2 linked regions of the Luteitalea sp. TBR-22 genome follow. The protein of the gene in region 2 interacts with the protein of the main gene of each other region in a pairwise test. Links are inferred from orthologs where the notes say so. Each region holds a gene or a part of one and is shown on either strand. Other genes may lie near its edges.

Evidence for each region. The genes of interacting proteins can lie anywhere in the genome.
Region 1: the proteins of TBR22_RS14160 (region 2) and secA interact in binary tests that used the Escherichia coli proteins (3 or more experiments, as listed by UniProt). The link is inferred for Luteitalea sp. TBR-22 from one-to-one orthologs.

The regions. Positions count from the first base shown.
Region 1 is NZ_AP024452.1:3,073,767-3,077,953, forward strand. What follows is about bases 1-3,707. They hold secA (preprotein translocase subunit SecA), read right to left. Parts: upstream 3,321-3,707; coding sequence 201-3,320; downstream 1-200. Other genes in these bases: guaB (IMP dehydrogenase), read right to left, coding at 1-107; TBR22_RS12660 (M23 family metallopeptidase), read right to left, coding at 3,433-3,707. In the rest of the region: more of TBR22_RS12660, read right to left, coding at 3,708-4,187. UniProt on the Escherichia coli protein: Required for protein export, interacts with the SecYEG preprotein conducting channel.
Region 2 is NZ_AP024452.1:3,419,793-3,423,495, reverse strand. Bases 534-3,504 are described here. They hold TBR22_RS14160 (thioesterase family protein), read right to left. Parts: upstream 2,235-3,504; coding sequence 1,833-2,234; downstream 534-1,832. Other genes in these bases: TBR22_RS14150 (PASTA domain-containing protein), read right to left, coding at 2,911-3,504; rpe (ribulose-phosphate 3-epimerase), read right to left, coding at 2,231-2,908; TBR22_RS14165 (NAD-dependent epimerase/dehydratase family protein), read right to left, coding at 895-1,836; TBR22_RS14170 (outer membrane protein assembly factor BamD), read right to left, coding at 534-919. Outside these bases: more of TBR22_RS14170, read right to left, coding at 1-533; more of TBR22_RS14150, read right to left, coding at 3,505-3,645.

The DNA of each region.
Region 1 (4,187 bases), 350 kb from region 2 along the record:
GAGCGGCGGGGCACCAGGAGGATGTCGTCGAAGGTGAGCGCGGTCTGCAGGCCACGCTCCACTTGTTCAGCGGGCGAGAGGGCGGCGAGGGTGTCCGTGGTCGTCATGGGATCAGGCACGTGAAGACACGAAAGGCCGACAGACGTCGGCCTCGTGGTGTTCGAACGGACGGGGAGCGGTGACGCGCGCCATCGCCTGCGTCACAGGCCCGCCCCGTGGCACTTCTTGTACTTCTTGCCGCTGCCGCAGGGGCAGTCGTCGTTGCGGCCGACCTTCGGCACGTCGCGACGCACGGTCCGCACGCCGGCGTCGTCGCCGCCGACGCGCGCCGGCCTGGGGGGCGCCGCTGCCGCGGCGGCGGGGGCGCCGAACAGGGCGCCGGCCGACGATGGCGCAGGCCGGTTCTCCTGCACGCGCTGCGGGCGCTGGAAGATGTCGGGCGTGGCCGGCGGCCGCTGCACCGCCGGGACCGGCGCGGCCTGGCGCGGCGCGGGCGCGGCGGGCGCGGTCACCGTCGCCTCGTCGCTGGCCTCGAGCGCCTCGGCGGGCGAGGGCTCCGAGCGGCCGAACATCGGCCGCAGCCGCCACAGGTAGCGGACGGTCTCCTCGTCGACGCGCTGCTTCATCGCCTCGAAGAGCGCGTAGCTCTCCTTCTTGTACTCGACGAGCGGGTCGCGCTGGCCGTAGCCCCGCAGCCCGATGCCTTCCTTCAGGTGATCGAGGCTGTAGAGGTGATCCTTCCACTGCCCGTCGACCACCTGCAGCATCAGGTTGCGCTCGATCGGCGCCAGCACGCTGCGACCGGCCATCGAGAGGCGCGCGTCACCCTCCACCGTCTTCATCTGCTCGAAGAAGGTGGGTCCGGCGATCTGCGGGATGACCTCCTCCGGCAGCTGCAGCAGGTCGCGACCGACGGCCGCTTCCTTCTCCGCGTAGGCGTCCTCGACCTCGTCCCAGAGCTCGGTGCGGATCTGCTCGGCGGTCATCGTCTCGAGCGGCAGGTCACGCAGGATCTGCTCGTCGACGCCGAAGACCCGCTCGATCTCCTCGCGCAACTGCGCCAGGTCCCACTGCTCGGGGTGGTCCTTCACGCCGGCGTACTCGCTGACCAGCGCGCCGACCAGGTCCTCGGCCAGCACCATCAGGTACTCGCGCGAGTCGACCTCGCCGTCCTCGAGGCGGATGCTGCCCTCGAGCAACTGCCGACGCAGCGCGTAGACGCTCTCGCGCTGCTTGTTCATCACGTCGTCGTACTCGAGCAGGTGCTTGCGGATGCCGAAGTTCTGGGCCTCGACCTGCTTCTGCGCGCGCTGGATGGCCCGGGTGACCATCCGGCTCTCGATCGGCACGCCTTCTTCCATCCCGAGGCGCTGCATCAGCCCCGAGATGTTGGCCGACCCGAAGATGCGCATCAGGTCGTCCTCGAGCGACAGGTAGAAGCGCGAGGAGCCCGGGTCGCCCTGGCGACCGGCCCGGCCGCGCAACTGGTTGTCGATGCGCCGCGACTCGTGGCGCTCGGTGCCGACGATGTGCAGGCCGCCGAGGGCGATCACCTGCGCGTGCTCGGCCCGACACTCGTCGTCGAAGCTCTTGAAGATCGCGTTCCAGGTCGGCGTCGGCACCCGGTAGAAGTTGTCGACGTGGCGGAAGTAGACGAACTCCTCGTCGTCGACGTACTTCTCCTGGCCGCGCGGCACCTTCTCGGCGACTTCCTCGGCCAGGCACTGCTGGCGGGCCATGTGCTCGGCGTTGCCGCCCAGCAGGATGTCGGTGCCGCGGCCGGCCATGTTGGTGGCCACGGTGACCTTGCCCAGCCGACCGGCCTGCGCGACGATCTCGGCTTCCTGCGCGTGGTACTTGGCGTTGAGCACCACGTGCTTGACGCCCTTGCGCTTGAGCATCGTCGACAACAGCTCGGACTTCTCGACCGAGACCGTGCCGACCAGCACCGGGCGCCCCTTGGCCTGCTGCTGCGCGATGTCCTCGACGATCGCGTCGTACTTCTCGCGCTGCGTGCGGTAGACGGTGTCGGGCTCCTCGACGCGGATCAGCGGCCGGTTGGTCGGCACCGAGATCACGTCGAGCTTGTAGATCTTGTTGAACTCCTCCGCCTCGGTGTCGGCGGTGCCGGTCATGCCGGCGAGCTTCTCGTACTTGCGGAAGTAGTTCTGGAAGGTGATGGTCGCGAGCGTCTGGTTCTCGCGCTCGATCTTCACGCCTTCCTTGGCCTCGACGGCCTGGTGCAACCCGTCGCTCCAGCGACGCCCCGGCATGATGCGGCCGGTGAACTCGTCGATGATGACGACCTGCCCCTCGTCGTTGACCATGTAGTCGACGTCGCGACGGAACAGCGTGTGCGCCCGCAGGCCCTGCTGCACGTGGTGGAGCAGGGGCATGTTGGCCGGGTCGTACAGCCCCCCGGGCTGCAGCCGGTGCGCGAGCAGCTGCTCGGCGTGCGCCATGCCGCCTTCGGTCAGCGTCGCCGTCTTGTGCTTCTCGTCGACGATGTAGTCGCCGGTCGCCTCGAGCGCCTCGCGCTCCTCGGCCTTGACCTGTCCCTGGATCACCGCGCCCGGCTTCAGCTTCGGGATGATGCGGTCGACCTCGTAGTACAGGTCGGTGGACTCCTCGGCCGGGCCCGAGATGATCAGCGGCGTGCGCGCCTCGTCGATGAGGATCGAGTCCACCTCGTCGACGATCGCGTAGAAGTGCGGCCGCTGCACCATCTGCGACAGCTCGAACTTCATGTTGTCGCGCAGGTAGTCGAACCCGAACTCGTTGTTGGTGCCGTAGGTGATGTCGGCCGCGTACTGCCGCTGCCGCTCGTCGTCGCGCAGGTCGTGCTGGATGACGCCGACCGACATCTCGAGGTAGCGGTAGATGCGGCCCATCCACTCCGAGTCGCGGCGGGCCAGGTAGTCGTTCACCGTGACGACGTGCACGCCCTTGCCGGCCAGCGCGTTGAGGTAGGCCGGCAGCGTCGCGACCAGCGTCTTGCCCTCGCCGGTCTTCATCTCGGCGATGCGCCCGCGGTGCAGGACGATGCCGCCGATCAACTGGACGTCGTAGTGGCGCATGTGCACCACCCGACGCCCGGCCTCCCGGACGACGGCGAAGGCCTCGGGCAGCAGGTCGTCGATCGACTCGCCGCGCGCCAGGCGCTCCTTGAACTCGGCGGTCTTGCCACGCAGCTGGGCCTCGGTGAGCTGCTGCATGGCAGGCTCGAGCCCGTTGATGCGAGCGACGAGCGGCTGAATCCGCTTCAGCTCGCGTTCGTTCTGCGTGCCGATGACCTTGGCGAGTAGGGTATCGAGAACCAAAGGGTCTACCAGGAGGCGGGCCCGGAAGCGGGCACCGCGATCCTCCGATTGTAGGGAACGGCTGGAGGGGAGGCAACCCTGCGCGTCCGGAGCGCAGGTCCTGCCGCGCCGGCTAACGAGCGTCGCGCGCCACGAGGTACTGCAGCGGATTGACGGGGCGACCGTCGATCCACACCTCGTAGTGGAGGTGCGAACCGGTCGAGCGGCCGGTCGAGCCCGCCTCGCCGACGACCTGCCCACGCGTCACCGAGGTCCCCGGGCGGACCCGGTAGCGGGACAGGTGGGCGTAGCGGGTCTCGATGCCGAACCCGTGCGACACGATCACCAGGTTGCCGTACTCGGGGTGGTACCGTGCGTCGGTCACCACGCCGTCGGCCGTGGCGAAGACCGGATCACCGAGGTCGACGTCGAGGTCGAGCCCCGGATGCATGCTCGCGGCCGCGGTGAAGGGGTCGCGGCGGGTGCCGAAGCTCGACGACAGGGCGCCGAGGGCGGGCCAGATGGCCGGCGTGGCGCGGGCCAGGGCGGCGCGGCGCTCGAGGCGGGGCCGGGCCGTTTCCAGCCGCGACTCGAGGGCCGACAGCATCTGCCGCACCACCCCGACGGCATCAGGTTGCGCGGTCGGCCCGGTCAGGGCGATGCGCGCGGCTTCCGGCGACAGGCCGCCGAGCGCCGACTGCTGGACGCCCTTGGGCAGCCGTCCCATCGCCGTCCGCTCGGTGGCCGACGGCGACAGCTTCGAGATGTCGTCCACGACCGACTGCAGCGACGTGATCTGGGAGGTCAGCGCCCCGGTCGCCGAGCGCATCGTCTCGTTCTCGGCGCGCAGGGCCGACAGTTCGCTCTCCAGCGACGCCCGCTGCCAGG
Region 2 (3,703 bases):
CCGGCGTCGTGGTGGTGCCCTGGGCCGGCGGCGTCACCACACCCGACGCTCCGGGGGCTGCGGGCGCTCCAGGGGCGGCCGTCGGGCTGCCCTCGGTGCCGGGCGTACGCTGCGCCAGCGTCGTCTTGACCTGCTCCCGCAGCGCCGCGCCCTTGACGAGGAACTCGCTCTCGATGAATTCCTCCTCCAGCTTGTCCAGCAAGGGGAGGGCCTCCGCCTCGAGCCTGACGGTCACCAGGGCCTCGGCCAGGTAGTAGTACACCGCGTCGCGGCCGGTGAACTGCGGGTCTTCCTGCAGGACCTGGCGGAAGCGCGAGATGGCGCCGGGGTACCAGCGGGCCCGGTGGTAGAAGTAGCCCACCTTGTAAATCGACTCGCTGAGGCGGTCGCGCGCGATCCGTTCCTTTTCCTGGACGTCGGGCATCAACGGGCTGTTGGGGTAGCGGGTGCGGAAGGCCTCGAACTGCTCCAGCGCCGCCCTGGTCTCGGTCTGGTCGCGCTCGGCCTTCGGCATCTGCTCGAAGTGCGTCATCGCCAGCTTGAACTGCGCGTAGTCGGCCTTCTGGTGGGTCGGGAAGTACGACAGGAACTCCTGGAACTCGCGCTCGGCGCGCAGCTTGCCCTCGGTGGTGCCGTCGTTGAGGTACGCGTCGCCGAGCCCCAGCTTGGCGTCGGCGCGCAGCGGGCTCTGCGGGTAGCCGTCCACCAACTGCTGGAAGTACTCGCGGGCCGTGAACCACTTGCGGTCGGTCATCGAGGCCTGGCCCTGCTCGTACAAGTACTTGTCGGGCTCGGTGACCCCGGTGGGGATGTTGCCGCGCTTGGTGGCGCACGCGCCGGCCATCACCGCGAGGCCGAGCACCACTGCCAGCCGGAGACGTGCCATCACCATCGTCATGCGCGTTCGGTCCGTAGCCATGCGTATTCTTCTGTCAGTCCCTGCTCGAGCGTCACCGACGGGACGAAGCCGAGGTCGGCCCTCGCCCGGCTCGTGTCCGCGTACGTGTCGCGCATGTCGCCCTTCTGGGGCGGCTGCTGGTCGATCTCCACGGCGCGCCCGACGAGGCGCCCGATGATCTCGAACACCTGGTTGACGGTCACCCGCGACCCGCCGCCGATGTTGTACACGCGGCCCGGTGCGCCGAGGGTGGCCGCCGCGACCGTGGCGGTCACCGCATCGGCCACGTACGTGAAATCCCGCGTCTGCTCGCCGTCGCCGAAGCGCGTGAGCGGCTTGCCTGCCATGGCGGCCGTGAGGAAGCGATGGAACCCCATGTCGGGCCGCTGGCGGGGGCCGTACACGGTGAAATAGCGCAACGCCGTGAACGGCAGCCCATGGTTGGCAAAGTACAGGTGCCCGAGGTGCTCGGCGGCCAGCTTCGACACCCCGTACGGGGAGAGCGGCTGCAAGCGCTGATCCTCCCGCATCGGGATCGGGGCCTCGTCGCCGTACACCGAAGACGTCGAGGCATAGACGAAGCGCTCGAGCGGCCGGCCGGCGCACTCCTCGAGCAGCCGTTGCGTCGCGGCGATGTTGTTGCTCACGTAGACGCTGAAGTCGCGGCCCCAGCTCTTGCGGACGCCGGCCTGCGCGGCCAGGTGGAAGACGTGGGTGACGCCGTCGAGCAGGGCCGCCAGGTCGGTGTCGAGCAGGTCGTCCTCGACCAGTTCGAAGCGCGCCGACTGGCGTGCCCCGGCAAGGTTCGTCTCCTTGAGCGCGCGCGGGTAGTAGTCCGTGAAGCAATCGATGCCGACCACGTCGGCGCCCTGCGCCAGCAGGCGGTCGGTCAGCGTCGAGCCGATGAAGCCCGCCGCGCCGGTCACGAGTGCCCTCACGAGAAGATCTCCCTCAACGCCACCGGCAGGCGGCAGGGCCGCCCGTCGCGGTTGACGGGTACGTGCATCGTCCGGGCCGTCGCCAGCACGCGGGCGTCCTCCAGCCGGACCAGCTCATAGGTGAACTCGACCCGAAGCGCGCTCGCCATGCGGCCCGTCGTCCGGATCTCCAACTCGTCATCGTACCGCGCCGGGTGCAGGTACGTGCAAGTGGCCTCGATGACGGGCAGGCTCACGCCGTCGGCTTCGAGAGCCTTGTAGCTCCAGCCGAGCTGTCGCAGCAGCTCGACGCGGCCGACCTCGAACCAGGCGAAGTAGTTGCCGTGGTAGACCACCCCCATCTGGTCGGTCTCGGCATAGCGGACGCGGATGCGGGCAGCGCCCGCCACCCGGCTCATCGCGCGCCGCGCGCCTGCCAGCCACGCGTGCCGGCGGCCCGCAGGTCGGCCATCGCCGCGGCGGGATCGGCGGCGGCGAACACGGCCGCGCCAGCCACCAGCACGTCGCCTCCCGCGGCGACCACGGCTTCGGCCCGACCGGGATCGACCCCGCCGTCGACGGTGATCAGGGCCTGGCTCCCCGCCCGATCCAGGAAGTCGCGCAGCCGGCGCAGCCGGTCGTAGCTCCGCTCGATGAACGCCTGCCCGCCAAAGCCCGGGTTGACCGACATGAGGATGACGATGTCGAGGTCGGGCGCGATCTCGGCGAGCGTGTCGAGGGAGGTGGCCGGGTTGATCGCCACGCCCGGCCGAGCGCCCAGCTGCCGGATCCGATGCACCAACCGGTGCAGGTGGTCGGTGGCCTCCACGTGTACCGAGAGGGACGCCGCGCCGGCCTCCACGAACTGATCCACGTACCTTTCCGGCTCGACGATCATCAGGTGCACGTCGAGGGGCACCGGCGACACCCGCTTCAGGGCCGCGACGACGGGCAGGCCGATGCTGATGTTGGGCACGAAGCGGCCGTCCATCACGTCGACGTGAATCCAGTCGGCGCCGGCCGCCGCCACCTTCCGCACGTCTTCGCCGAGCGCGGCGAAGTCGGCGCTCAACACCGACGGCGCGAGACGCACGCTCACCGGCTGACCTCCAGGGAAATGGCGTCGCCGGGCGCAATCTGGAAGCCGCCGAGCGGCGACTGTCGCAGGACGATGCCGGGGGGAACGCCGGGGTAGGGCTGCTCGGCCACCAGCGCCACGCGGAAGCCCCGCACCCGCAGCACTTCCGCGGCCCGCTGGGCGTTGACGCCGATCAGGTCGGGCATGACGTAGGTGGCACCCCGCTCGCCGCGGTTGACCAGCAACGACACGGTGTCGGCCGCGGCGCCGGGCGCCGGGTTCTGCGACACGACGATGCCGGCGGGGAAGGCCGAGGAGCGGATGGCGGCGAGACCCCGGATGCCGACCCCCTCACTCTCGAGGCGCAGCTGCGCGGTGCGCTCAGTGAGGCCGGTCACGGCGGGCACGCGGCTCACGGTCGGCCCGGCACTCAACCACACCTTCACGCTGCGCGGGCGACGAGCGGTGCTGCCCGACACGGGATCCTGCGCGAGGATGAGGCCTGCCGGTACCTTCGGGTCGGAGCGCCGCGACTCTTCGACCTTGAGCGGCAGGCCGAGTTCGGTGAGCGAGGAACTGGCCTGGTTGACGGTGCGCCCACGCAGGTCGGGCACGCGCACGTCGCGCGTCCGCAGCGCGAGCCGCATCGCCATGCCGAACGAGACGGCGTACGTCAGCCCGAGCAAGGCCAGCAGCACGAGCAACTTGCCCGCGCCCCAGACCCGTCCGGTGAACCCTCGACCCGATTCCATCAGCACACCATTCTAGTCGGCAGTCGGCAGTGGGCAGTCGGCAGTCGGCAGTCGGCAG